Regions from separate parts of the Streptomyces sp. NBC_00377 genome, predicted to be linked through region 3. Evidence: riboswitches for the same ligand, from Rfam matches in the RefSeq annotation. Region 3 holds a riboswitch; each other region holds the start of a gene.
The links. A riboswitch is a leader RNA that binds a small molecule or an ion and turns the genes downstream of it on or off. The one in region 3 is predicted to bind cyclic di-AMP.
Positions count from the first base shown of each region.

Region 1 (7,540 bases), 530 kb from region 3:
CGCCTCCTACGACCTTCCCGGCGCCCGGCTCCTCGACCTCGTCCAGGTCATGGACCGCATCCGCGCCGAGTGCCCGTGGTCCTCGCGGCAGACCCACAAGGGCCTGGCGAAGTACGCGGTCGAGGAGTCGTACGAACTGGTCGAGGCGATCGAGGACGGCGACCGCGACGAACTCCGCGAGGAGCTGGGCGACGTCCTGCTCCAGGTCGTCTTCCACGCCCGCATCGCCGAGGAGGACGAGGAGTCCCCCTTCTCCGTCGACGACGTCGCCGGGACGATCGTCGCCAAGCTCATCCACCGCCACCCCCATGTCTTCGGCGACGCCACGGCCACGACCCCCGAGGAAGTCAAGGAGCACTGGCTCCGCACCAAGGCGGCGGAGAAGCGGCGCGAGTCCGTGACCGACGGCGTCCCCCTGCACCAGCCCGGACTGGCCCTCGCGACGAAACTGGTGTCCCGGGCCCGCACGGCGCGACTGGAGGTGCCGCTGCCCGCTGCCGAGGGCATCGGCTACGAACTGCTGGCCCTGGCGGCCCGCGCCGAATCGGAGGGCATAGACCCGGAGGCGGCACTACGAGCAGCAGCCCGGGCGTACCGCGACGCCGTCCGGGCCGCCGAGGGAATCGAGGGAACGGAGCGGGCAGGCGGAGTGGAGGGAGTCGAGGAGTAGCACGGCGGCCTCCTGATCCGGGCGCGCCGTCCCGGTGGGGCAAGCCGTTCCGGCCTGGCGCGCCGTCCCGCCAAGCCGTTCCGGTCGGGCACTTCGCCGGGTACCGGGTCGGGCAAGCCGTCCTGGTCGGGCACTTCGGCGGGTATCGGGTCGGGCAGGCCGTCCTGGTCGGGCACTTCGGCGGGTATCGGGTCGGGCCCTCGCGGAGGCCTCCGGGATGCCCGCTACCGTCAGGGCGTGACCGAGCTGCCTCGCCCCTCGTACGACGCCCCGCCCGCCCCCGAGCTGTTCACCTGGGAATTCGCCACCGACCCCTATCCGGCCTATGCCTGGCTGCGGGAGCACGACCCCGTGCACCGCACCGTGCTGCCCAGCGGTGTGGAGGCCTGGCTGGTCACGCGTTACGCCGACGCGAAACAGGCCCTCGCCGACCAGCGGCTCTCCAAGAATCCCGCCCATCACGACGAACCGGCGCACGCCAAGGGCAAGACCGGTATCCCCGGTGAGCGCAAGGCGGAGCTGATGACGCATCTGCTCAACATCGACCCGCCGGACCACACCCGGCTGCGACGGCTCGTCAGCAAGGCCTTCACGCCCCGCCGGGTCGCCGAGTTCGCCTCCCGGGTGCAGGAACTGACGGACGACCTCATCGACCGGTTCGCCGCCGGGGGCGAGGCCGACCTCATCCACGATTTCGCCTTCCCGCTCCCCATCTACGCCATCTGCGACCTCCTGGGCGTCCCGCGCGAGGACCAGGACGACTTCCGCGACTGGGCCGGGATGATGATCCGGCACGGCGGGGGCCCGAGGGGCGGGGTCGCGCGGTCGGTGAAGAAGATGCGCGGATATCTGCTGGAACTCATCCACCGCAAGCGCGAGGAGCTCCCGGCCGAGCCCGCGCCCGGCGAGGACCTCATCTCCGGTCTGATCCGCGCCTCCGACCATGGCGAGCACCTCACCGAGAACGAGGCCGCCGCCATGGCCTTCATCCTCCTGTTCGCCGGCTTCGAGACGACCGTCAATCTCATCGGCAACGGCACCTACGCCCTTCTCACCCATCCCGAGCAGCGAGAACGCCTCCAGCGGTCGCTCACCGAGGACGGCGGCGACCGCACCCTCCTGGAGACCGGCGTCGAGGAACTCCTGCGCTACGACGGTCCCGTGGAACTGGCCACCTGGCGGTTCGCGACCGAGCCGCTCGTCATCGGCGGACAGGACATCGCGGCGGGCGACCCCGTCCTCGTCGTCCTCGCGGCCGCCGACCGTGATCCGGCCCGCTTCCGGGACCCCGACACCCTCGACCTCTCCCGCCGCGACAACCAGCATCTCGGCTACGGCCACGGCATCCACTACTGCCTGGGGGCGCCGCTGGCCCGGTTGGAGGGCCAGACCGCGCTGGCCACCCTCCTCACCCGGCTGCCCGACCTCCGACTGGCCGTGGATCCGGGCGAGTTGAGGTGGCGCGGCGGGCTCATCATGCGCGGCCTGCGGACCCTTCCGGTGGAGTTCACTCCGGTGCGTTCCGGCTCATGAACGACGCTTTCCGACCGGATGTCGGGCGGAGTGTGACCGTTCGGCGGAAGAAAGGTGACCGACCCTCAACTCTGTGATCTTCACGTGATCTGCGCGGCATTAACTTGTGACAAGTGATCGTCTGCCGATACGTTCACTCGTCGGTGCGACGCATCGGTCCAACCCGCCGCGCCGGTCAGTGCTGTCCAGAGAAAGGCCCCTCGCATGCTCTCCGGGAACGGTCGTCACCGTCGCCCCCGCCAGGCCCCGGCTCTCCTTGTCGCGGCCGGAGTGACGGGCTCCGCCATCGCCATCCCGCTGCTCGCCGCCTCCGGCGCGAGCGCCGCCGACGGCACGGTGTGGGACAAGGTGGCGCAGTGCGAGACCGGTGGCTCGTGGAGCGCCGACCAGGGCGACGGCGCGTTCGGCGGCCTGAGCCTGACCCAGAAGGACTGGGAGACGTACGGCGGCCTCGACTACGCGGCGAGCCCCGACCTGGCCAGCCGCAACCAGCAGATCGCCGTGGCGCAGAAGGTGCTGGCGGCGCAGGGCATCGGTGCGTGGGGCACCTGCGGGCTGACCTCCGGGCTCACCAAGGAGAACGGCGCGCTGAGCGTGGACACCGGCGTGGCGAACGGCTCGTCGGGCTCGTCCGACTCATCCGGGTCTTCCGGATTGTCCGACCTGTCCCGGGGGTTGTCGGGCTCCTCGGGCTCGTCGAGCGATGACGGCGCCTCGGCCGGATCGTCGGGTAAGTCCGACTCGTCCGCCGATTCCCCCAGTTCACCCTCGGCATCCGCTTCCTCCCCTTCGTCCTCTTCCTCCGCCGCTCCCGGAGGGTCCGGCACGGCCGGCGGGTCCGCGAGTGCCCACGGCAAGGGTGGCGCGCAGGCGGGCGGCGGCTCGGTCACGGCGTCTCCCGAAGTGGACGACTCGGACAATTCCGGGCAGGCGGCGGGCTCCTGGAGTCTCGTCGACACCGGCTCCCTCACTTCCGGCCGCCATCGCGGCGCCACCGCCGACGAGGCCGCGCCCAAGAGCGCGACCGGCGCTGCCGTGGACGGCGCCACCGCCGCGTCCGGCGGCCGGCACGCCGCGGCCACCTATCTCGTCCAGGAGGGCGACTCCCTGGAGTCCATCGCCGACTCCCTTGACCTCGACGGGGGATGGCGCGCCCTGTATGACGAGAACAGGGACCTCATCGGGGCCGACCCGAGCGACATCGCCCCCGGTCAGACCCTCGACACAGGGGTGGAATAGGGCGCAAAGCCCAAGAAAAACAGCGGGAGTTCACGTCACGCTTCGCGCCGAATGTCCGGTTTGGTGAAAGTGTGGGATGAGTCTCAGAAGCCCTGATCGTCTTTGAAATTCCGTCGATCGCGTGTCTACGGTCGAGGCCGCTCGGCAACCCGAGCCCCGACCGTCGCAACGCCGAATCCTGCCAGCGGCGGTACGGGAACAGTCGTCGCGTCAAGCGCCGTAGGCAGGAGCGGGGGACCCAAGGTAAGTGCCGGGCCGGGGTGGTCGACCGGAACGGCTCGGGGTGAAGCCACACCTCCCACGGAGCAGTGCTCCGGCGGACGAGGAGTGGCCGGGCAACTCACACGGCCCGAACCCGACAGCTCACCTCGCAGGCGTCGGTGAGGGGATCCACCATGCTGTTTTCCGGTAAGGGCAAGCACCGCCGTCCCTCCAAGGCCACCCGCGTCGCCACGCTCGCCGGCGTCACCGGTGTCGCCATCGCCGCCCCGCTCATGGCGGCCGGCAACGCCTCCGCCGCCACCGCCTCCGAGTGGGACGCGGTCGCCCAGTGCGAGTCCGGCGGCAACTGGTCCATCAACACCGGCAACGGCTACTACGGCGGTCTGCAATTCTCCGCCTCCACCTGGGCCGCGTACGGCGGCACCCAGTACGCCGCGCAGGCCAACCAGGCCTCCAAGTCCCAGCAGATAGCCATCGGCGAGAAGGTTCTCGCCGGCCAGGGCAAGGGCGCCTGGCCCGTCTGCGGCACCGGCCTGTCCGGCGCCGCCTACAACGGCGGCGGCTCCTCGGACACCGGCTCCTCCGGCTCGTCCGGTTCCTCCAGCTCCTCGGACAGCGGCAGCACCACCCGCTCGACCGAGAAGCAGAGCTCCTCCCGCTCGGCCGACCGCCCGGCCGCCTCCAAGACGGTCACCACCCCGACCGGCAAGAAGGTCAAGAAGGGCGACGGCGAGTACAAGGTCGTCAAGGGCGACACCCTCAGCTCCATCGCCGAGAAGCACAAGGTCAAGGGCGGCTGGGAGAAGCTGTTCAAGCTGAACAAGGACATCGTCGCGGACGCCGACCTGATCTACCCGGGCCAGCAGCTGCACCTGAAGTGACACCTGGCTCCCCGAGAAGCCACAGCGCCCTCATATCCGGGGTCGGCACACTGACGACCTCGTGAGGGTCATCCCCCCGTCCCCACGGGCTCCCCGCTCCGGTGCGTGTTCCCCCGTACGCACCGGAGCGGGGTTTCTCTTTGCCTGCGTCCCTTCAGGGGCGTCTCTTCCGCCTGTCGGCGACTTCCTGCCGTCCTTTACCGGCCACCCCCTTTGTTCCGGGCGGAAACAATAGGTACCGTCTGTCTGTCCACGGGACGGTCGGTCGGCTGCCGACGGCCCCGGGGCGGTTAGGCTCTAGTCGCAGGGCTCAGCAAGGGCGCGTCAAGGCCCGTGAGCCCCGCACAACCAGCGTCACATCCCAAGAAGGAGATGCTCGTGCCGTCCATCGACGTCGTCGTAGCCCGGGAAATCCTGGACTCCCGAGGCAACCCCACGGTCGAGGTCGAGGTCGGCCTCGACGACGGCAGCACGGGTCGTGCCGCCGTTCCGTCCGGCGCCTCCACCGGTGCCTTCGAGGCCATCGAGCTCCGCGACGGTGACCCCAACCGCTACCACGGCAAGGGTGTCGAGAAGGCCGTCCTCGCCGTCATCGAGCAGATCGGCCCGGAGCTCGTCGGCTACGACGCCACGGAGCAGCGCCTGATCGACCAGGCGATGTTCGACCTGGACGCGACCGACAACAAGGGCTCGCTCGGCGCCAACGCCATCCTCGGCGTCTCGCTCGCCGTCGCCCACGCCGCCTCCGAGGCCAGCGACCTGCCGCTGTTCCGCTACCTGGGCGGCCCGAACGCACACCTGCTGCCCGTCCCGATGATGAACATCCTGAACGGCGGCTCGCACGCCGACTCCAACGTGGACATCCAGGAGTTCATGATCGCCCCCATCGGCGCGGAGTCCTTCTCCGAGGCCCTGCGCTGGGGCGCCGAGGTCTACCACACCCTCAAGAAGGTGCTGAAGACCAAGGGCCTGTCCACCGGCCTCGGCGACGAGGGCGGCTTCGCCCCGAACCTGGAGTCCAACCGCGCCGCGCTCGACCTCATCCTCGAGGCCATCAAGCAGGCCGGCTACGTCCCCGGCGAGCAGATCGCGCTCGCCCTCGACGTCGCCGCGTCCGAGTTCTACAAGGACGGCAAGTACGAGTTCGAGGGCAAGTCCCGCTCGGCCGCCGAGATGACCGAGTACTACGAGGAGCTCGTCTCCGCGTACCCGCTCGTCTCCATCGAGGACCCGCTGTACGAGGACGACTGGGCCGGCTGGAACGTCATCACCAAGAAGCTGGGCGACAAGGTCCAGATCGTGGGCGACGACCTCTTCGTCACCAACCCCGAGCGCCTCGCCCGCGGCATCGAGGAGGGCTCCGCGAACGCCCTGCTCGTCAAGGTCAACCAGATCGGCTCGCTGACCGAGACGCTGGACGCCGTCGAGATGGCCCAGCGCAACGGCTTCAAGTGCATGATGTCCCACCGCTCCGGCGAGACCGAGGACGTCACCATCGCCGACCTCGCCGTCGCGGTGAACTGCGGTCAGATCAAGACCGGCGCCCCGGCCCGCTCGGACCGCGTCGCCAAGTACAACCAGCTGCTGCGCATCGAGGAGATCCTCGACGACGCCGCGGTGTACGCCGGCCGCTCCGCGTTCCCGCGCTTCAAGGGCTGACGCCGCCGGCCCGAACCGGGTCGAGGCTCCGCCAGTCGTACGTACGTCCCCGTACGCGGTCCCGTACCGTGTGCGGGGACGTACGCACGTGTGAGACGGGAGGCGGGAAACAGTGGCTGTGAAGGACCGGGACCGTTTCTCCACCGCGACCAGGATCAAACTGCTCGGCGAGCAGACCGCGGCCCGGGTCTACCGCTCCCAGACCAAGCGCCAGGCCCGCCGCTCGCGCCTCACCGGCCGCGCCGCGCTCCTCGCGCTGGTCCTGTGCACGCTGATCGTGGCGCTGGCCTACCCGATGCGCCAGTACGTCTCCCAGCGGGCCGAGATCGCCGACCTGGAGCGCGAGAAGCGGCAGGCCGGAGAACGGGTCGAGCAGCTGCGCGACCTCAAGGCGCGCTGGCAGGACGACGCCTACGCCGAGCAGCAGATCCGGCTGCGGCTGCACTACGTCCTGCCCGGGGAGACCGGGTTCGTGGTGATCGACCCGGACGCGGCCAAGCAGTCCCGCGCCGACCTCGGGGCGGCCGACCGCCCCTGGTACTCCAACGTCTGGGACGGCGTCGACAAGTCCGACGCCTCCGACCGGTGAACGCGACAGCGCACCGGCCAGTGAACTGACCGATAGAAAGACAGGCATGGACACGCCCCCGCCGACCACCCCGCGCACCGAGCCCACCGACGCGGACGTCGAGGCCTTCGAGCAGCAGCTCGGACGGCCGCCGCGCGGTCTGCGCGCGATCGCGCACCGCTGCCCCTGCGGCCGGCCGGACGTCGTGGAGACGGCCCCCCGGCTGCCCGACGGCACGCCCTTCCCGACGCTGTACTACCTGACGTGCCCCAAGGCCAACTCGGCCATCGGCACGCTCGAGGCGAACGGCGTGATGAAGGAGATGACCGAGCGGCTGGGCACCGACCCCGAGCTGGCCGCCTCCTACCGTGCCGCGCACGAGGACTACATCCGGCGCCGGGACGAGATCGAGGAGCTGAAGAACTTCCCCAGCGCGGGCGGCATGCCGGACCGCGTGAAGTGCCTTCATGTGCTCGTGGCGCACTCCCTGGCCGCCGGTCCGGGGGTGAACCCGCTCGGTGACGAGGCCCTGGGGATGCTCCCCGAGTGGTGGCGCAAGGGCAGTTGCGTCTCGCTCCCCGCATCGCCGCCGGGCGAAGTGCCGCAGCCGCAGCCGCAGCCGCAGCCGCAGCCGTCGCGGGACGGGGCGGGCCCCGTCCTCTCCGAGCCGGTCGAGCCGGTCGAGCCGGTCGAGGGAGACACCCGATGACCCGCGTCGCCGCGATCGACTGCGGTACGAACTCGATCCGTCTGCTGGTCGCCGACGCG
Region 1 covers NZ_CP107958.1:5,415,680-5,423,219, forward strand. The annotation lists gene OHS71_RS24290 (nucleoside triphosphate pyrophosphohydrolase) at 1-670, shown strand, start outside; gene OHS71_RS24295 (cytochrome P450 family protein) at 908-2,203, shown strand; gene OHS71_RS24300 (transglycosylase family protein) at 2,408-3,442, shown strand; cyclic di-AMP (ydaO/yuaA leader) riboswitch at 3,648-3,834, shown strand; gene OHS71_RS24305 (transglycosylase family protein) at 3,838-4,545, shown strand; gene eno (phosphopyruvate hydratase) at 4,918-6,204, shown strand; gene OHS71_RS24315 (FtsB family cell division protein) at 6,317-6,793, shown strand; gene OHS71_RS24320 (DUF501 domain-containing protein) at 6,840-7,481, shown strand; gene OHS71_RS24325 (Ppx/GppA phosphatase family protein) at 7,478-7,540, shown strand, end outside.
Region 1: another riboswitch for cyclic di-AMP. It lies ahead of OHS71_RS24305 (transglycosylase family protein); the one in region 3 lies ahead of OHS71_RS22025 (M23 family metallopeptidase).

Region 2 (7,540 bases), 990 kb from region 3:
CCCTGTTCCGCCTCCAGGTTGTCGAAGGCGAAGCTCGACAGGGCGCACGCCCGCATCAGTTCGCCGGCGTTCAGTCCGAGACCCGGGGCCAGCACCGCGCCCTGAGCGTCGGCGACGCCGTACGCGAGTGCCCGGCCCTGACCGAGCCGGCCCCGCTCGTGGGGCAGGAAGCCGACCGGCTCACGCCCCTCGTACACCACCGCCACGCGCGCGTGCGGCCGTACCGGGCCCGCGGCGTCGGTGAACTCCGGTTCCATGAAGGGGTTTCGCGGAAGCGCCGACGCGGCACGCAGCGCGCGCCACCGCTCCCTCTCCCCCTCGCCGAGGTCCTGCGGCCTCAGCACACGAATGCGCCCACTGCTCAACCTGACCCCCCGATCAAGTCCCCCCTGGACACCTGGACGGTACCGCTCCACCTGTCATCGCGGTAGGTAGCATCCCAAGTTGTTGCCAACCGGTGCAGAGGCCGTCAACCATCCGCTACCCGGCGATGTGGCGGCAAGCCGTTCCCCCGGGTCGGGCAACCGCCGGTTCGCCGTCAGCGGGCCGTGATAAACCCGCCGTCGTCCCCAGTCGGCCCGCCACCGACCCGCGATCGCCCCGCCGGTCCCCGGCCGGTCCGGCCATCGGCTCCCGGCCGGTCCCACCGTCTTCCGCAACCGGCAACCGGCAACCGGCAACCGGCAACCGGTGGCCGCAGCCGCAGCCGCAGCCGCAGCCGCAGCCGCAGTCAGTCTTCAGCCAGTCGTCCGGCAGTCGTACAAAGCCAGTCCTGCAAGGGGAGTTGGCAGAACCGGACAGGACATGACCGTCGTCCGGTTCGCGTCGAACCCGAGGGGTGTGGGATCCGTATTCTCTGATCATGGCCGCACCCACCGCATATGCCGCGCGCACCGCGTACTCCCTCATCGCCACCGACCTGGACGGAACGCTGCTCCGCGGCGACGACACCTTCTCGGACCGGTCGCTCGACGCGCTCGCGCGGGTGGTGCACTCCGGCGCACGCCACCTGGTGGTGACAGGACGGCCCGCGCCCCGGGTGCGCCCACTGCTCGACCGGCTGCACAGCAGGGGGCTCGCGGTGTGCGGGCAGGGCGCGCAGTTGTACGACGTCGGCGCGGACCGTCTGCTGTGGTCGGTCACCCTGGACCGGGAGCTGGCCGAGACCGCGCTCGGCAAGATCGAGGCCGAGGTCGGGCAGCTCTACGCGGCCGTCGACCAGGACGGTGTCGACGGGCTGACGCTCATCGAGCCGGGCTACCGCATGCCGCACCCGACGCTGCCCGCCCTGCGCGTCGGGCGGCGCGACGACCTGTGGTGCGAGCCGATCAGCAAGGTGCTGCTGCGCCACCCGAGCCTGTCGGACGACGAGTTGGCGGCCACGGCCCGTTCGGTGGTCGGTTCGCTGGCCACCGTCACCATGTCAGGGCCGGGCACGGTCGAACTCCAGCCCTGCGGGATCACCAAGGCGACGGGTCTGGCCCTGGCGGCCGAGGTCCTGGGGCTGCGGCCCGAGGACACCCTCGCCTTCGGGGACATGCCCAATGACATCCCGATGTTCGACTGGGCGGCCCGCGGAGTCGCCATGGCCAACGCCCATCCCGAGCTGAAGGCGGTGGCCGACGAGGTGACGACGTCGAACGAGGACGACGGCGTGGCCGTCGTCCTCGAACGACTGTTTCCGTGAACGGGGCGGTCCGTACCGGCTGAAGCGGTCAGTCCCTGTGGAACCGTCCGTGCCGACGGGCCGTACCGACGGGAAGGTCAGTACGCGCCGAACACGTTGTCGATCGAGCCGTACCGCGCGGCCGCGTAGTTGCACGCGGCGGTGATGTTCGCGACCGGGTCGTACGAGTCCCAGGACGTGCCCTCGACGTGGTAGGCGCGGAAGGTCGGGTCGATGACCTGGAGCAGCCCCTTGGACGGGATGCCCGCGGCCGCGTTGGAGTCCCAGAGGTTGATGGCCTGGGGGTTGCCCGAGGACTCGCGGATGACGTTGCGGTAGATGCCGTTGTACGTCCCCGGGATGCCGTGCTGCCCCATGACCTGGAGGGAGGCGCGGATCCAGCCGTCGAGGTTGTTGGCGTAGCCGAGGCTGGAGGCGGTGGTGACGGTCGGCGTCGCCGCGGAGGCGCTGGTCGCGCCGATGAGCGGGAGGGCGAGCACGGCCGCGCCGGTGACGGCGACGGTGAGCGTGCGGACGAGACGGTTGCGGCGCGGCTGAGCGGCAGCGGGCATGACGAATTTCCTCTCCGGCGCCTGCGAGGTGAGCTGTCGGGTTCGGGCGGGAGCTGCCCGGTCGCCTCCTGACGGACGCGACTTCACCCCGAGCCGTACCGGCTGTGCGAAACGTCTGAATTATCCGAGACGTCCCGACTTCCGGTTCGGCGGCTTACCTGGTTCCCCCGCTCCTGCCGAGCGTTCTGGATGGGTGGTTCGGGCGGCGGCAGGATTCGGCGTTCCGCCCGACAGGCCGGGAACGTATGCGAGAGCACATGTCCGGAACAAGTACCGGATTCACAGATGACCCCTATTGACCTTGGTCTGTGACCTATGGGGTGCTTGATCCTTTGTTGGTGCAAAGCTTCAACTCGCTTGGGGAGTGCGGAGAATCGGTGAAGGGTGATCTTCCGGTGGGCCACTGTGCGGAGTGAGCCAACTCACCAGCGTTCACAAGACTGGCTAATCGGGCATTAGGTCCAACTCATCGTTAAAGCACCGGCGGTGGGTGCCAGGTGGGAAGCGGGGTGCAGGGCCGGTACGCAGGGGGCCTCGGGGAGGGTGTCCCGAAAGATCCCCAAGGGTCCCGGAGAGTCCCCTGGGGTCCCGAAGGGTCCCGAAGGGGAGGCCGTGATCATCGTCACGCGGAAGGGGAGGGCCGCCCCGCCGGAGTGGTGGCACCCTCGGCGCGGGACATGAATCAACACATCCCGGCAATTCTATTGATGTCCGCTCATCTGAGCTGATCAAAAACATATCGGGTGTGATCCGATACCGCCTGGCCTGCGTGGCACCTCCGGGGCGGGCCATTCGAGCCCGGCGGACGTGGGGGCTATCGGTGATCGAAACGTGACCGGATACGCTGACTTGAGTGATGGCAGAGACCTATCGACAAACCGCGTAATCGCCAGTAGACACCAGCAGACAGGAGACCCCTCGTGACCGTCGTCGGGCCGTTCGGGCTGAGCGTGCGGGACCAGGCTCTGGAAGCCGATGTCCAGGCCGGATTGACGGCTGTCGAGGAAGGCTTGCTCGAGGCCACCAAGAGTGCGGTCCCGTTCATCACGGAGGCCGCCCAGCACCTCGTACGAGCGGGCGGGAAGCGGTTCCGGCCGCTGCTCGTGGTGCTCGCGTCGCAGTTCGGGGACCCCTACGCGCCGGGTGTCGTGCCCTCGGCCGTCGTGGTGGAGCTGACCCACCTGGCCACGCTGTACCACGACGACGTGATGGACGAGGCCGCCGTGCGGCGCGGGGTGTCCAGCGCGAACAGCCGCTGGGGGAACTCCGTCGCCGTCCTGACCGGCGATTTCCTCTTCGCGCGTGCCTCCCACATCCTGGCCGACCTCGGGCCGGAGGCGGTGCGGGTGCAGGCGGAGGCGTTCGAGCGGCTGGTCACCGGCCAGATCCTGGAGACCGCGGGTCCCACGGACGGGCGGGACCCGGTCGATCACTACCTCGACGTGCTCGGCGGCAAGACGGGCTCGCTGGTGGCGGTGGCCTGCCGCTTCGGGGCGATGATGTCGGGCGCCGACGAGACGGTCGTCGACGTGCTGACGCAGTACGGAGAGCGGCTCGGCGTCGCCTTCCAGCTGGCGGACGACGTCCTGGACATCGCGTCCGACTCCCACGAGTCGGGCAAGACGCCGGGGACGGACCTGCGCGAGGGCGTTCCCACGCTGCCCGTGCTGCGGCTGCGGGAGCGGGCGGCACGCCTGTCCCTGCCCGAGGACATCGCCTTGTGCGAGCTGCTGGACTCCGACCTGAGCGACGACGCCCGGCACACCGAGGCGCTGGAGGCGCTGCGGGCCCACCCGGCGCTCGAGCAGGCCCGCCGGGACACCGTGCGGTACGCGAAGGAAGCCCGCTCCGCGTTGGCGCCGCTGCGGGAGTGCGACGCCAAGGCGGCGCTGATGGAACTCTGCGACGCGGTGGTCCACCGGGCGGGGTGACCCCCGCCGTCCCGGCCTGACGCCCCGGCACCCGTCGGTGCCGGGCGAGCCCTGCCCCTCCGGGCCGGCCCCCTCTGACATCCGTCGGTGCGGGGCGGCCCTTGCCCCCCCCTCCGGGCCGGCGGCCGCTGACACCCGTCCGTGCCGGGTGACCCCTGACGACCCGCCCCTCCGGGCCGGCGGCCGCTGACACCCGTCGGTGCCGGGTGACCCCTGACGACCCGCCCCTCCGGGCCGGCCGCCCCCTGACGCCCTTCCGGGCCGGCGGCCCCTGACACCCGTCCGGGCCGGGTGACCCCCGGTACCCCTACGGGTCGGATGCCACCTCGTCGCCTTCGTGTCATACCGCAGGCGTATGTGGAGTTGAGTCCTCGGGTTGACGCTTCGTCGTGGCTCATTTGGTCAGATGGGAACCACGGAAAACACCACTCCTCACCGATTCGGGTGAGAATGGCGGCTTGGGGTGGGGACGTTCACAGCGTGAGATGACCAGCCGCCGCCGACGACGGAGGTAAGGCACACATGGCACCGAAGGCATCCGACGACACCACGACCGGCGCGGAGCCGACCGGCGGGGAGGCCGACGACCTGCGCCTCGGACGGCGCAAGGCGGCCCGGTACATCGTCCCGGTCACCGTGATCGGTGTCGCGGCGGCGACGATCGGCCTGGTTCCGGCGCTCGCCGACTCCGGCGACCCCGACCTGCCGAAGATCACCGCACAGCAGCTCCTGGACAAGATCGCGGCATCGGACGTACAGCAGCTGTCCGGAACGGTGAAGATCACCACCGATCTCGGGCTGCCCGACCTCGGCGGGCTGGAGAGCGGACTCCTCTCCGGGGTCGCTCAGCAGGGCGGTGACGGTTCGTCCGCCGACCCGTCCGCCAAGCTCACCGAACTCGCCGCCGGCACGCACACCCTGCGCGTCGCCGCCGACGGCCCGGACCGGCAGAAGCTCTCACTGCTGGAGAACGCCGCCGAATACAGCGTCATCCACAACGGCAAGAACGTGTGGGGGTACGACAGCGCCTCCAACGAGGTCTATCACTCCACCGTCGACGAGAGCTCCGGGAAGGCGGAGGCGCCCGTCCCCGCCACGCCCAAGGACCTCACCGAGGACGCCCTGAAGGCGGTCGACGACACGACCTCCGTGACGGTGGACGGCACCGTCCAGGTCGCCGGCCGGGACGCCTACAAGCTGCTGGTCAAGCCGAAGCAGTCCGGTTCCACGGTCGGCGCGATCAGTGTGGCCGTGGACGCGAAGACGGGTCTGCCGCTGAAGTTCACGCTGACTCCGGCGAGCGGCGGCGCCGCCGTCGTGGACGCGGGCTTCACCCAGGTCACCTTCGCCAAGCCCGCCGCGTCCACGTTCGACTTCACCGCTCCCAAGGGCGCGAAGGTCACCGAGGGCGACGAGCCCGGCAAGGCCGACGAGGGCAAAGCCGGGGAGACCGCACCGGGGCACTCCGCCCTGCCCGGCCTGCCCGGCGGCCTGGCGAAGGACCTCGAGGGCCAGGACGGCTCCGAGGGCCCCGACGTCCTCGGCGAGGGCTGGACGTCCGTCGCGGTCTTCGGCACCGGCGGTGAGGGCATGCCCTCGGGCTCCGAGGCCGGCGGCGACCTCGGCGGCTTCCTCGGCACCCTGGGCGACAAGGTGTCCGGGAAGTTCGGCTCCGGCACCGTGTTCTCCACCCGTCTGATCAACGCCCTGATGACGGACGACGGCAAGGTGTACGTCGGCGCCGTCACCAAGGACGCCCTGGTGAAGGCGGCGAACGCGGCGAAGTAGGCGGTACGGCGCGGGAGGCGGAGGCCGCGGGAACCGTCCTACGGGTACCGGCACGACAGGGTCCTACGGGCACCGGAGACGGGAAATCCGAATGGGGAAGCCGATGGGGGAGTCAGTGCGGGAGCCCGTGGAGGACGGGGCCGTCATCCACACCCGCGCTCTCACCAAGCGCTACCGCGGTGGTCAGCTCGCCGTCGACGGTCTCGACCTGACCGTCCCGGCGGGCAGCGTCTTCGGCTTCCTCGGCCCCAACGGGTCCGGCAAGACCACCACCATCCGCATGCTGATGGGGCTCATCGAGCCCACGGCCGGCTCGGCCCGCGTGCTGGGGCAGCCCATGCCGCGGGCCGCGCGCGCCGTGCTGCCGCACGTCGGGACCCTGATCGAGGGCCCCGCCCTCTACGGGTTCCTCTCCGGTCGCGACAACCTGCTCCGCTACGACGCCGCCGACCCGACGGCCGATCCGCGCACCCGGCGCGCGAGGGTCACGGCGACGCTGGAGCGGGTGGGACTGACCGCCGCCGCCGGCAAGAAGGCGAAGGCGTACTCCCTCGGGATGAAGCAGCGGCTGGGCCTCGCCGCCGCCCTCCTCCAGCCCCGCCGCCTGCTCGTCCTCGACGAGCCGACCAACGGTCTGGATCCACAGGGCATGCGGGAGATCCGCTCGCTGATCCGGGAGCTGGCCGCGGAGGGCACGACCGTCTTCCTCTCCTCGCACCTGCTCGACGAGATCGAGCAGGTGTGCACGCACGCGGCGGTGATGGCGCAGGGCCGGCTGCTCGTCCAGGGACCGGTGGCCGACCTCGCGGCGGGGACCCGCGGACGGCTGGTCGTGACCACCCCGGACCCGGTGGACGCGGCCCGGGTGCTGAAGGAGCAGGGAGCGGACGACGTCGTCCTCGGCGAGGACCGTGTGAGTGCCGAGGCGCCGCCACCGGACCGCGATCCCGCCGACCTGAACGCCGCTCTGGTGACTGCGGGCGTGCGCGTCCGCGGCTTCGCCGTCGAGCGGGCCTCTCTGGAGGACGCGTTCGTGGCTCTCACGGGGGAGGGATTCGATGTCGCGGGCTGACACGGTGGGTGACCGCAACGGGGTCCCGGGCCCCGGCATCTCACACGAACAGGTGCCGGCGCCGGCGCCGACCGGGACGCGGGCTGCACCGCCGTCCAAGCGGAACTGGACCTGGACGTTCGGGCTGCTGCGCAGTGAACTGCTGACCACCTTCCGGCGGTGGCGCACCCTCGCGCTGCTGGGCGTGCTCGCGGCCGTGCCCGTACTGGTGGGGATCGCCGTGAAGATCGAGACGGGTGACGGCCCGTCCGGCGGACGCGGCGGTGGGGGAGGGGGCGGCGACGGGCCGGCGTTCATCTCACAGGTCACCAACAACGGCCTGTTCCTGGTCTTCACCGCGCTGGCCGTGACCCTGCCGTTCTTCCTGCCGATGGCGATCGGTGTCATCGCGGGCGACTCGATCGCCGGCGAGGCCAACGCGGGCACGCTCCGGTACCTCCTGGTCGCTCCCGCGGGCCGCACCCGTCTGCTGCTGGCCAAGTACGCGACCGTCATGACCTTCTGCCTGGTG
Region 2 covers NZ_CP107958.1:3,896,877-3,904,416, reverse strand. The annotation lists gene OHS71_RS17560 (GNAT family N-acetyltransferase) at 1-344, opposite strand, end outside; gene OHS71_RS17555 (HAD family hydrolase) at 863-1,687, shown strand; gene OHS71_RS17550 (transglycosylase SLT domain-containing protein) at 1,765-2,238, opposite strand; cyclic di-AMP (ydaO/yuaA leader) riboswitch at 2,242-2,453, opposite strand; gene OHS71_RS17545 (polyprenyl synthetase family protein) at 3,159-4,169, shown strand; gene OHS71_RS17540 (LolA family protein) at 4,692-5,957, shown strand; gene OHS71_RS17535 (ABC transporter ATP-binding protein) at 6,061-7,029, shown strand; gene OHS71_RS17530 (ABC transporter permease) at 7,016-7,540, shown strand, end outside.
Region 2: another riboswitch for cyclic di-AMP. It lies ahead of OHS71_RS17550 (transglycosylase SLT domain-containing protein); the one in region 3 lies ahead of OHS71_RS22025 (M23 family metallopeptidase).

Region 3 (7,540 bases):
CCTCCGGTGACCACGGTCAGGGGCATCTGATTGCTCGGCCCGGACTCCACAAGGGCGGCGAGGGCAACGATCAGCTCGTCAGGCTTGTGCATGGGACCGGATTCTATGTACCGGCCCGCCCGGGTGGGCCGGTAGGGGCGGGAGCGGCGGTCGGCGAAGTGCCTGGCGAACATATCGATGTTCACTCGAACATGTAAATGGTAGAACTGTGCTCATGGATGTCGCCGACCGTCTCGATCTGACCCTCCGTCTCGTCCAGGGGCACGGCCGGGATCAGCATGGGCAGGAGCAGGGACCGGCCCAAGGTCATGAGCAGGGACCGGCGCAGGGCCGGGAGCGGCGGCAGGCGCGGGTTTCCGTCGCCGAACTCGCCCAGCGGCTCGGGGTCTCGGAGATGACCGTGCGCAGGGACCTGGACGTGCTCGAGCGGCAGGGGCTGGTGCGCCGGGTGCACGGCGGCGCCGTCGCCGGGCGGCCGCGCGAGGAGGGCGGCGGCTTCGAGGCGCGGCAGGCGTGGCAGGCGGCGACGAAGGACCGGCTCGGCGCGGCCGTCGCCGGGATGGTCGAGCCGGGGTCACGGGTGCTGCTGGACGCCGGGACCACGACCGTGCACGTGGCGGAACACCTCGCCGCGCGGGGTCCGTTGACCGTCGCGGTGCTCAGTCTCCAGGCGGCGCTGCGGCTGGCCGACCGGCCCGGCATCGAACTGCTGGTGGTCGGGGGCCGCTCCCGTCCGGGTGAGCGGTCTCTCGTCGGGCCGCTGGCCCTGCGCACACTCGAGTCCCTGGCCTTCGACGTGTTCGTGATGTCGATCGGCGGGGTGCACGCCGTGCACGGCTGGTCGGAGTTCTCCCTCGAGGACGCGGCCGTCAAGCAGGCGGGACTCGGCCAGGCCGCCCGTACGGTCGCCGTGGCCGACGCGACCAAGCTGGGTGTGCGCGCGTTCAGCCAGGTCGGCCCGCTCGACGCCGTGCACTCCTTCGTCACCGACGCGGCAGCGGCGGATCCCGCCACCCACCCCGGCGGCCCACGGACCCTGGACGCCCTGCGTGAGGCAGGGGTCCGGACCCGGCTGGCCTGAACTCGCTCTGGAGAGCACGTGGAACCCCTGGTGATCCTTGTCGCCGGCCCGTACCGTTCGGGCACCGGCGACGACCCCGAGAAGCTCGCCGCCCATGTGCGGGCCATGAACGAGGTCGCCCTCGGTCTGTTCCGCGCCGGGCACCTGGCCGTCACCGGCGAGGCGCTCGCGCTGCCCCTGCTGGAGGCGGCGGGCGGCGCCGCCCCCGGCGACCCGCTGTTCGACGAGATCTTCCACCCCGTGGCCGAACGCCTGCTGGCCCGCTGCGACGCGGTCCTGCGCATCGGCGGCCCGTCGCAGGGCGCGGACCGGATGGTCCAGCGGGCCCGCGCCCTGGGCAAGAGGATCTACGCCGACCTCGCCGACGTACCCGCCGCCTCCGAGCCCCGCATCTCTGGCGTCCCCGCCTCCCGCGCTCCCGGCGCCCCCGACTCCGGCCCCGGTGTCCCCGGCGTCTGCCGAGCCGGTGTTCCCGCCGCCACCGTGGGCAGGCCGCCGATGACGGGGTACGTCGACAGTCCGGCCGGTCCCGGGTCCGGCACCCGTGGCACCGCGCGACACGCCGTCCCGGGCACCCCCGGCATCGACACCCCGGACCCGCGTGGCCGAACCGGGCTCGACCGCCAGGGACGCGACCTCGACGGCAACGACCGGGTCCGCGTCGTCGACGTCGAGGAGCTGGCCTGCGACTGGTCCGTCCTGCGCCGCACCACCTTCGACTACCGGCACGGCGACGGCCACGTGAGCCGTGAACGGCGCGAGACGTACGACAGGGGCGACGGCGCCACGATCCTCCTCTACGACCCCGACCGCCGCACCGTCCTGCTCACCCGGCAGTTCCGGCTGCCCGCGTACGTCAACGGGCACCCGGACGGCATGCTGCTGGAGGCCGCGGCCGGGCTCCTGGACGGCGACGACCCGCCGGCGGCGATCCGCCGCGAGGCGGCCGAGGAGACCGGACGGGTGGTCCACGAGGTCGAGCACCTCTTCGACGCGTTCATGAGCCCCGGTTCCGTCACCGAACGGCTCAGCTTCTTCGCCGCCCCCTACGACGCCTGCGCCCCCGGTGTCGACACGGCGGGCGTGGCGGCCGAGGGCGAGGACATCGCCGTGGTCGAACTCCCCTTCGCCGAGGCCCTCGACCTCGTCCGCACCGGCGCGATCGCGGACGCCAAGACCGTCATGCTGCTCCAGTGGGCCGCGCTGGACGGCCCGTTCGGGCCGCCGGCCGTCAGCCCACGCTCAAGCCGGTGAGGTCGGCCAGCGGCAGCGTGTGCTGGGTCTGGAGGACCTTGGCGCGCAGGTAGCGGACGTTGTGCGGGGTCGTGAAGACGCCCGTCGGGACCCGGTCCTGGACGTCGATGCCCAGGTCCCGCAACTGTTCGGCCTTGTCGGGGTTGTTGGACAGCAGGTCCAGGGCCGTGATGCCCAGGGCGCGCAGCATCTGGGCGGCGGCCGTGTAGTCCCGGTCGTCCTCGGGCAGACCGAGCGCGGCGTTCGCCTCGTAGGTGTCCAGGCCCTGGTCCTGGAGGGCGTACGCGTCGAGCTTGTTGTAGAGGCCGATGCCGCGGCCCTCCTGGCGCAGGTAGAGCAGGACACCGCCCGTGACGGCTATGCGCTCGACCGCCTCGCGCAGCTGCGGCCCGCAGTCGCAGCGGGCGGAGCCGAAGACGTCACCGGTCAGGCACTCGGAGTGCAGCCGGACCAGGGGGGTGACGCCGGGCGCCGGCTCGCCGAGGACGACGGCGACGTGCTCCTGGCCGTCGGCGAGACCGTGGAAGGTGACGAGTTCGGCGTCGACGGAGTAGCCGTCGGGGAAGCGCAGCGGTACCCGGACGCGGGCGCGGGGGGTGGCGGCGGGGGTGTCGGGCATGCGGTCTCCCGGGTCCGGAGGACGGTGACAAGGCGGCACTGGACCGCCTTGTGCTTCAGATTTGAAGCAGATCCAACGATTCGAGACCCTACCCCATGCTTTAAATTTGAAGCAACTGGATTGTGGCGCGGCTCACGAGGTTCCGGAGCACGGCGACGAACGCCGGCGCCACGGGAGATCCTCGGGCGCCGCCTCGCCGTCGTTCTCCTGGAGCCCGCGCGCGACCTGCGTGAAGATCTCCTCCAGCTGTCCCACCTGCTCCGGGGTGAGCCGGTCGAAGAGGGCGGCGCGGACCGTCCCGACATGGCCGGGCGCCACGCCCTCCAGCACCGTCATGCCCTCGTCGGTCAGGACCGCGACGCTGCCGCGTTTGTCCCAGCGGCACTCCTCGCGCCGCAGCAGCCCGTCCTTCTCCAGCCGGGACACCGCGTAGGTCAGCCGGCTCCGGGTGATCTTCAGCCGCTCCGCCAGGTCGGTCATCCGCAGCCGTCGCTCCGGTGTCTCGGAGAGATTGGCGAGGATGGAGTAGTACAGGTGGGGCATGCCGGCCTCCTGCTGGAGCTGCCGGTCGATCGCGTCCTCGAGGAGGGAGTAGCCGGCAACGTACGCGCGCCAGGCGCGCTGCTCCTCGGGGGTGAGCCAGCGGGTCGTCATGCCACCCAGTGTAGGTTTGTTACAAACTTGAACCAAGAGCACCGTCGTCGGCCCGGCGCCCCGATCGAGTCAGGGCACGTCACTGCACGTCAGAGCGCCGTCAGACCGCCGTCGGACCGAGCCGGGGAGCCGCGTCGATGCCGTACCCGTACGTCCTGCTGTCCGCCGCCGTGTCCCTCGACGGATACCTGGACGACACCACGCCCGAACGTCTGCTCCTCTCCAGCCGCGCCGACTTCGACCGCGTGGACGAGGTACGGGCCTCCGTCGACGCCATCCTCATCGGCGCCGGCACGATCCGCGCCGACAACCCCCGGCTCCTGGTGAACTCCCCGGAGCGGCGCGCCGCCCGGGTGGCCGCCGGACGGCCGCCCTACCCGCTCAAGGTCACCGTCAGCGGCTTCGGCGAACTCGACCCGGCGGCGAACTTCTGGCACACGGGCGGCGAGAAGGTCGTGTACACGACGGAGAAGGGCGCCGAGCGGGTCCGGGCGCTCGGCATCGCGGCGGACGCCGTCGCGCTCGGCCCCGAACTGGACTGGCGCCGTCTCCTCGAACACCTCCACGATGTCCGCGGTGTACGGCGCCTCATGGTCGAGGGCGGCGGAACCGTCCACACCCAGCTGCTCCAAGAGGGCCTCGCCGACGAACTCCAGCTCGTCCTCGCCCCGCTGTTCGTGGGCGACCCGCACGCGCCCCGGCTGTTCGGCCCGGGCGCCTACCAGGGCGGACGGCTCCGCCTGGTGGAGACCCGGCGTATCGAGGACGTCGTCCTGAACCGCTACGAGCCCACCGCACCCGGCGCCGGCCTGCTGCCCGTCGCGGCCGACCGTCACTGGCTGGCCCTCGCCTGCGCCCTCGCCGCCGACTGCCCGCCGTCGCGGACCGCTTTCAGCGTCGGCGCGGTGATCGTGGCCGCCGACGGCACGGAGCTGGCGCGCGGCCACTCCCGCGAGGCCGGCGACCCGGTCGTGCACGCCGAGGAGGCAGCCCTCGCGAAACTCGACCCCGCCGACCCCCGTCTGCCCACGGCCACCGTCTACAGCAGCCTCGAACCGTGTGCCCGCCGCTCCTCCCGCCCCGCCCCCTGCGCCCGGCTCATCCTCGACGCGGGGGTGCGCAGGGTGGTCACGGCCTGGCGCGAGCCGGACACCTTCGTCACGGAGGCGGACGGAACCGGCCTGCTGACGTCCCGGGGCGTCGACGTCCTCGTGCTCCCGGAGTACGAGGAGCGGGCGAAGGGCCCGAACGGCCATCTCCTCTGAGGCCGCCGGAGCCCCACGGGACAACCGATGTGCTTTCTGCCCCGCTGATGGCGTACAGTTGTGTTCATCGCCGCGGGGTGGAGCAGCTCGGTAGCTCGCTGGGCTCATAACCCAGAGGTCGCAGGTTCAAATCCTGTCCCCGCTACTGATAGGCCGAAGGCCGGAATCCGAAAGGGTTCCGGCCTTCGGTGCGTTCACCGACCGCTCCCTCACTCTTGGTGACCGGTCGACCGCCCAGCGCATAACGACTGAGTCACCATCAAAACTCCTGTGACTACCGAGGCGTTTCCAGGGCATGTCGAAGCGCCTTCGGCGCGTGGTCAACTCGCCCGTTTTTCACCACTGGTGGCCTGAAAGGTCCAGGCCAGAAATGTTGTTGATCAAGAAGAACGGCTTGGAATCCCGCCCCCGGGTCTATTAACGTTCGATAACGCAGCGCGGTCGTCCCAGCCGGCACAAGAGTCGGCTCCGTGCGGCACGTGCCGAATCCCGCAAGGGAACCGGGGAACCACCACCTTGGGGTGAATCACGCGGAAGCCGTCGTGAACTCGCAGAGTCCACGACCGGTATACGCGCGTAGGAGACCTTCCCGCTCCGAACCCGTCAGCTAACCCGGTAGGCGACGGAAGGAAAGGAGTGCGCCCGCGTGGCGTCCAACCCGCCTGCCCCCGAGGCCCCGTACGCGCCCAGCCGGTCCACCGAGACCTTCGGCTACGGCGACTACCGCACCGACGAGGGCCCGTGGGAGGAGTGGAACCCCACCGCGGACTCCATTCGCCCGGTACGCGGCAAGCACCGCGTGGCCAAGCAGCGCGGCGGCGGATTCGCCCGCAGCTCCACCGTCCTCGGCGTCGGCGTCATTGCCGCCGTCAGCGCGGGCGGCATGGCCAGCGCCAACACCGGCAAGGCCCCGGTCTCCATCTCGATGCCGGACCTGCCCAACGTGGGCTCGCTCATCTCCGACGACGAACCCGCCCAGGAAGCCGCGCCGGCCCTCGCCGGGTTCGGCTCCGAAGCGGCCGTGGACGCCGACGAGAGCGTCGCCGACGCCGGTGAGGCCCTGCGCAGCCGGATCATGGCGCAGGCCGAGTCTCAGCAGTCACAGGTCGAGGTCAAGGCCCTCGCCGCGGCGGCCAAGGCCGAGGCCGACGCCGTCACCAAGGCCCAGAAGGAGGCGGAGGCCAAGGCCGCCGCCGCGAAGAAGAAGGCCGCCGAGGAAGCCGCCGCGAAGGTCGAGGCCGCGCGCCTGGCCGAGCTGGCCAAGCAGTACACGCTGCCCACCTCCTCGTACACCATCACCTCGACCTTCGGTCAGGCCGGTTCCCTCTGGTCCTCCGGCTACCACACGGGCCTCGACTTCGCCGCGCCCACGGGCACGCTCATCAAGGCCGTCCACAGCGGCACCATCACCGAGGCCGGCTGGGCCGGTTCCTACGGCTACCGCACCATCCTGACCCTGGACGACGGCACCGAGCTGTGGTTCTGCCACCAGTCGTCGATCAGCGTCAGCGTCGGCCAGAAGGTCGCCACCGGTGACGTCATCGGCCGGGTGGGCGCGACCGGGAACGTCACCGGAGCCCATCTCCACCTCGAGGTCCACCCGGGTGGCAGCTCCGACGGCATCGACCCGGCGGCCTGGCTGCGCGGCAAGGGCCTCAACCCCTGAGCCGTCCCCCTCCGACACCCCGGGCGGTCCCTCCTCGGACACGCCGACCCGGCTCTCCCGACCCGCTGACGCAGCCCCGCAGCCCTGACGCCTTCCGCGTCGGACGGCTGCGGGGCTGCGCCATTCACCGGCGCACTTCACCGGCGCCGTTCACATGTTCTTCGCGTCACGCCCGGAATGGGCCGGCCACCGGCGTCCGTTGAAACGGAACATGACTTCTCTTCGCCGACTCGGCTCCTCCGACCTCGAGGTCTTCCCCCTGTCCCTCGGCGGCAACGTCTTCGGCTGGACCGCGGACGAGGCGGCCTCCTTCGCCGTACTCGACGCCTACACCGCCGCCGGCGGCAACTTCGTGGACACCGCCGACTCCTACTCGGCGTGGGTCGAGGGCAACAGCGGCGGCGAGTCCGAGACCCTCATCGGCAAGTGGGTGAAGGCCCGGGGCAACCGCGACGACGTCGTGATCGCCACGAAGGTCAGCCAGCACCCCGCGTTCCCCGGTCTGTCCGCCGACAACATCAAGGCCGCCGCCGACGCCTCGCTCCGCCGTCTGAACACCGACCGCATCGACCTCTACTACACGCACTTCGACAAGCCCGAGGTCCCCGTCGAGGAGATCGTCGGCGCGCTCGACGAACTGGTGACGGCGGGCAAGGTGCGCCACATCGCCGCCTCCAACATCTCGCCCGAGCGTCTCCAGGAGTCCCTGGAGTTCTCCGACCGCGAGGGCCTGGCCCGGTACGTCGCCCTCCAGCCCCACTACAACCTGGTCTCGCGCGACACCTACGAGGGCGGCCTCCAGGACCTCGCCGCCCGCTTCGGCCTCGCCGCCGTCCCGTACTCCGCGCTGGCCTCCGGCTTCCTCACCGGCAAGTACCGGCCCGGTACGACCGTGCAGAGCCCCCGGGCCGCCGGCGCCGCCAAGCACCTGGAGACGGAGCGGGGCCGGAACGTCCTCACCGCCCTGGACGAGATCGCCCAGGCCCACGACACACAGATCC
Region 3 covers NZ_CP107958.1:4,890,575-4,898,114, forward strand. The annotation lists gene OHS71_RS21990 (hypothetical protein) at 1-92, opposite strand, end outside; gene OHS71_RS21995 (DeoR/GlpR family DNA-binding transcription regulator) at 215-1,081, shown strand; gene OHS71_RS22000 (NUDIX domain-containing protein) at 1,664-2,335, shown strand; gene OHS71_RS22005 (GTP cyclohydrolase II) at 2,313-2,954, opposite strand; gene OHS71_RS22010 (MarR family winged helix-turn-helix transcriptional regulator) at 3,087-3,608, opposite strand; gene OHS71_RS22015 (dihydrofolate reductase family protein) at 3,746-4,873, shown strand; tRNA gene OHS71_RS22020 (tRNA-Met) at 4,945-5,018, shown strand; cyclic di-AMP (ydaO/yuaA leader) riboswitch at 5,344-5,510, shown strand; gene OHS71_RS22025 (M23 family metallopeptidase) at 5,520-6,539, shown strand; gene OHS71_RS22030 (aldo/keto reductase) at 6,751-7,540, shown strand, end outside.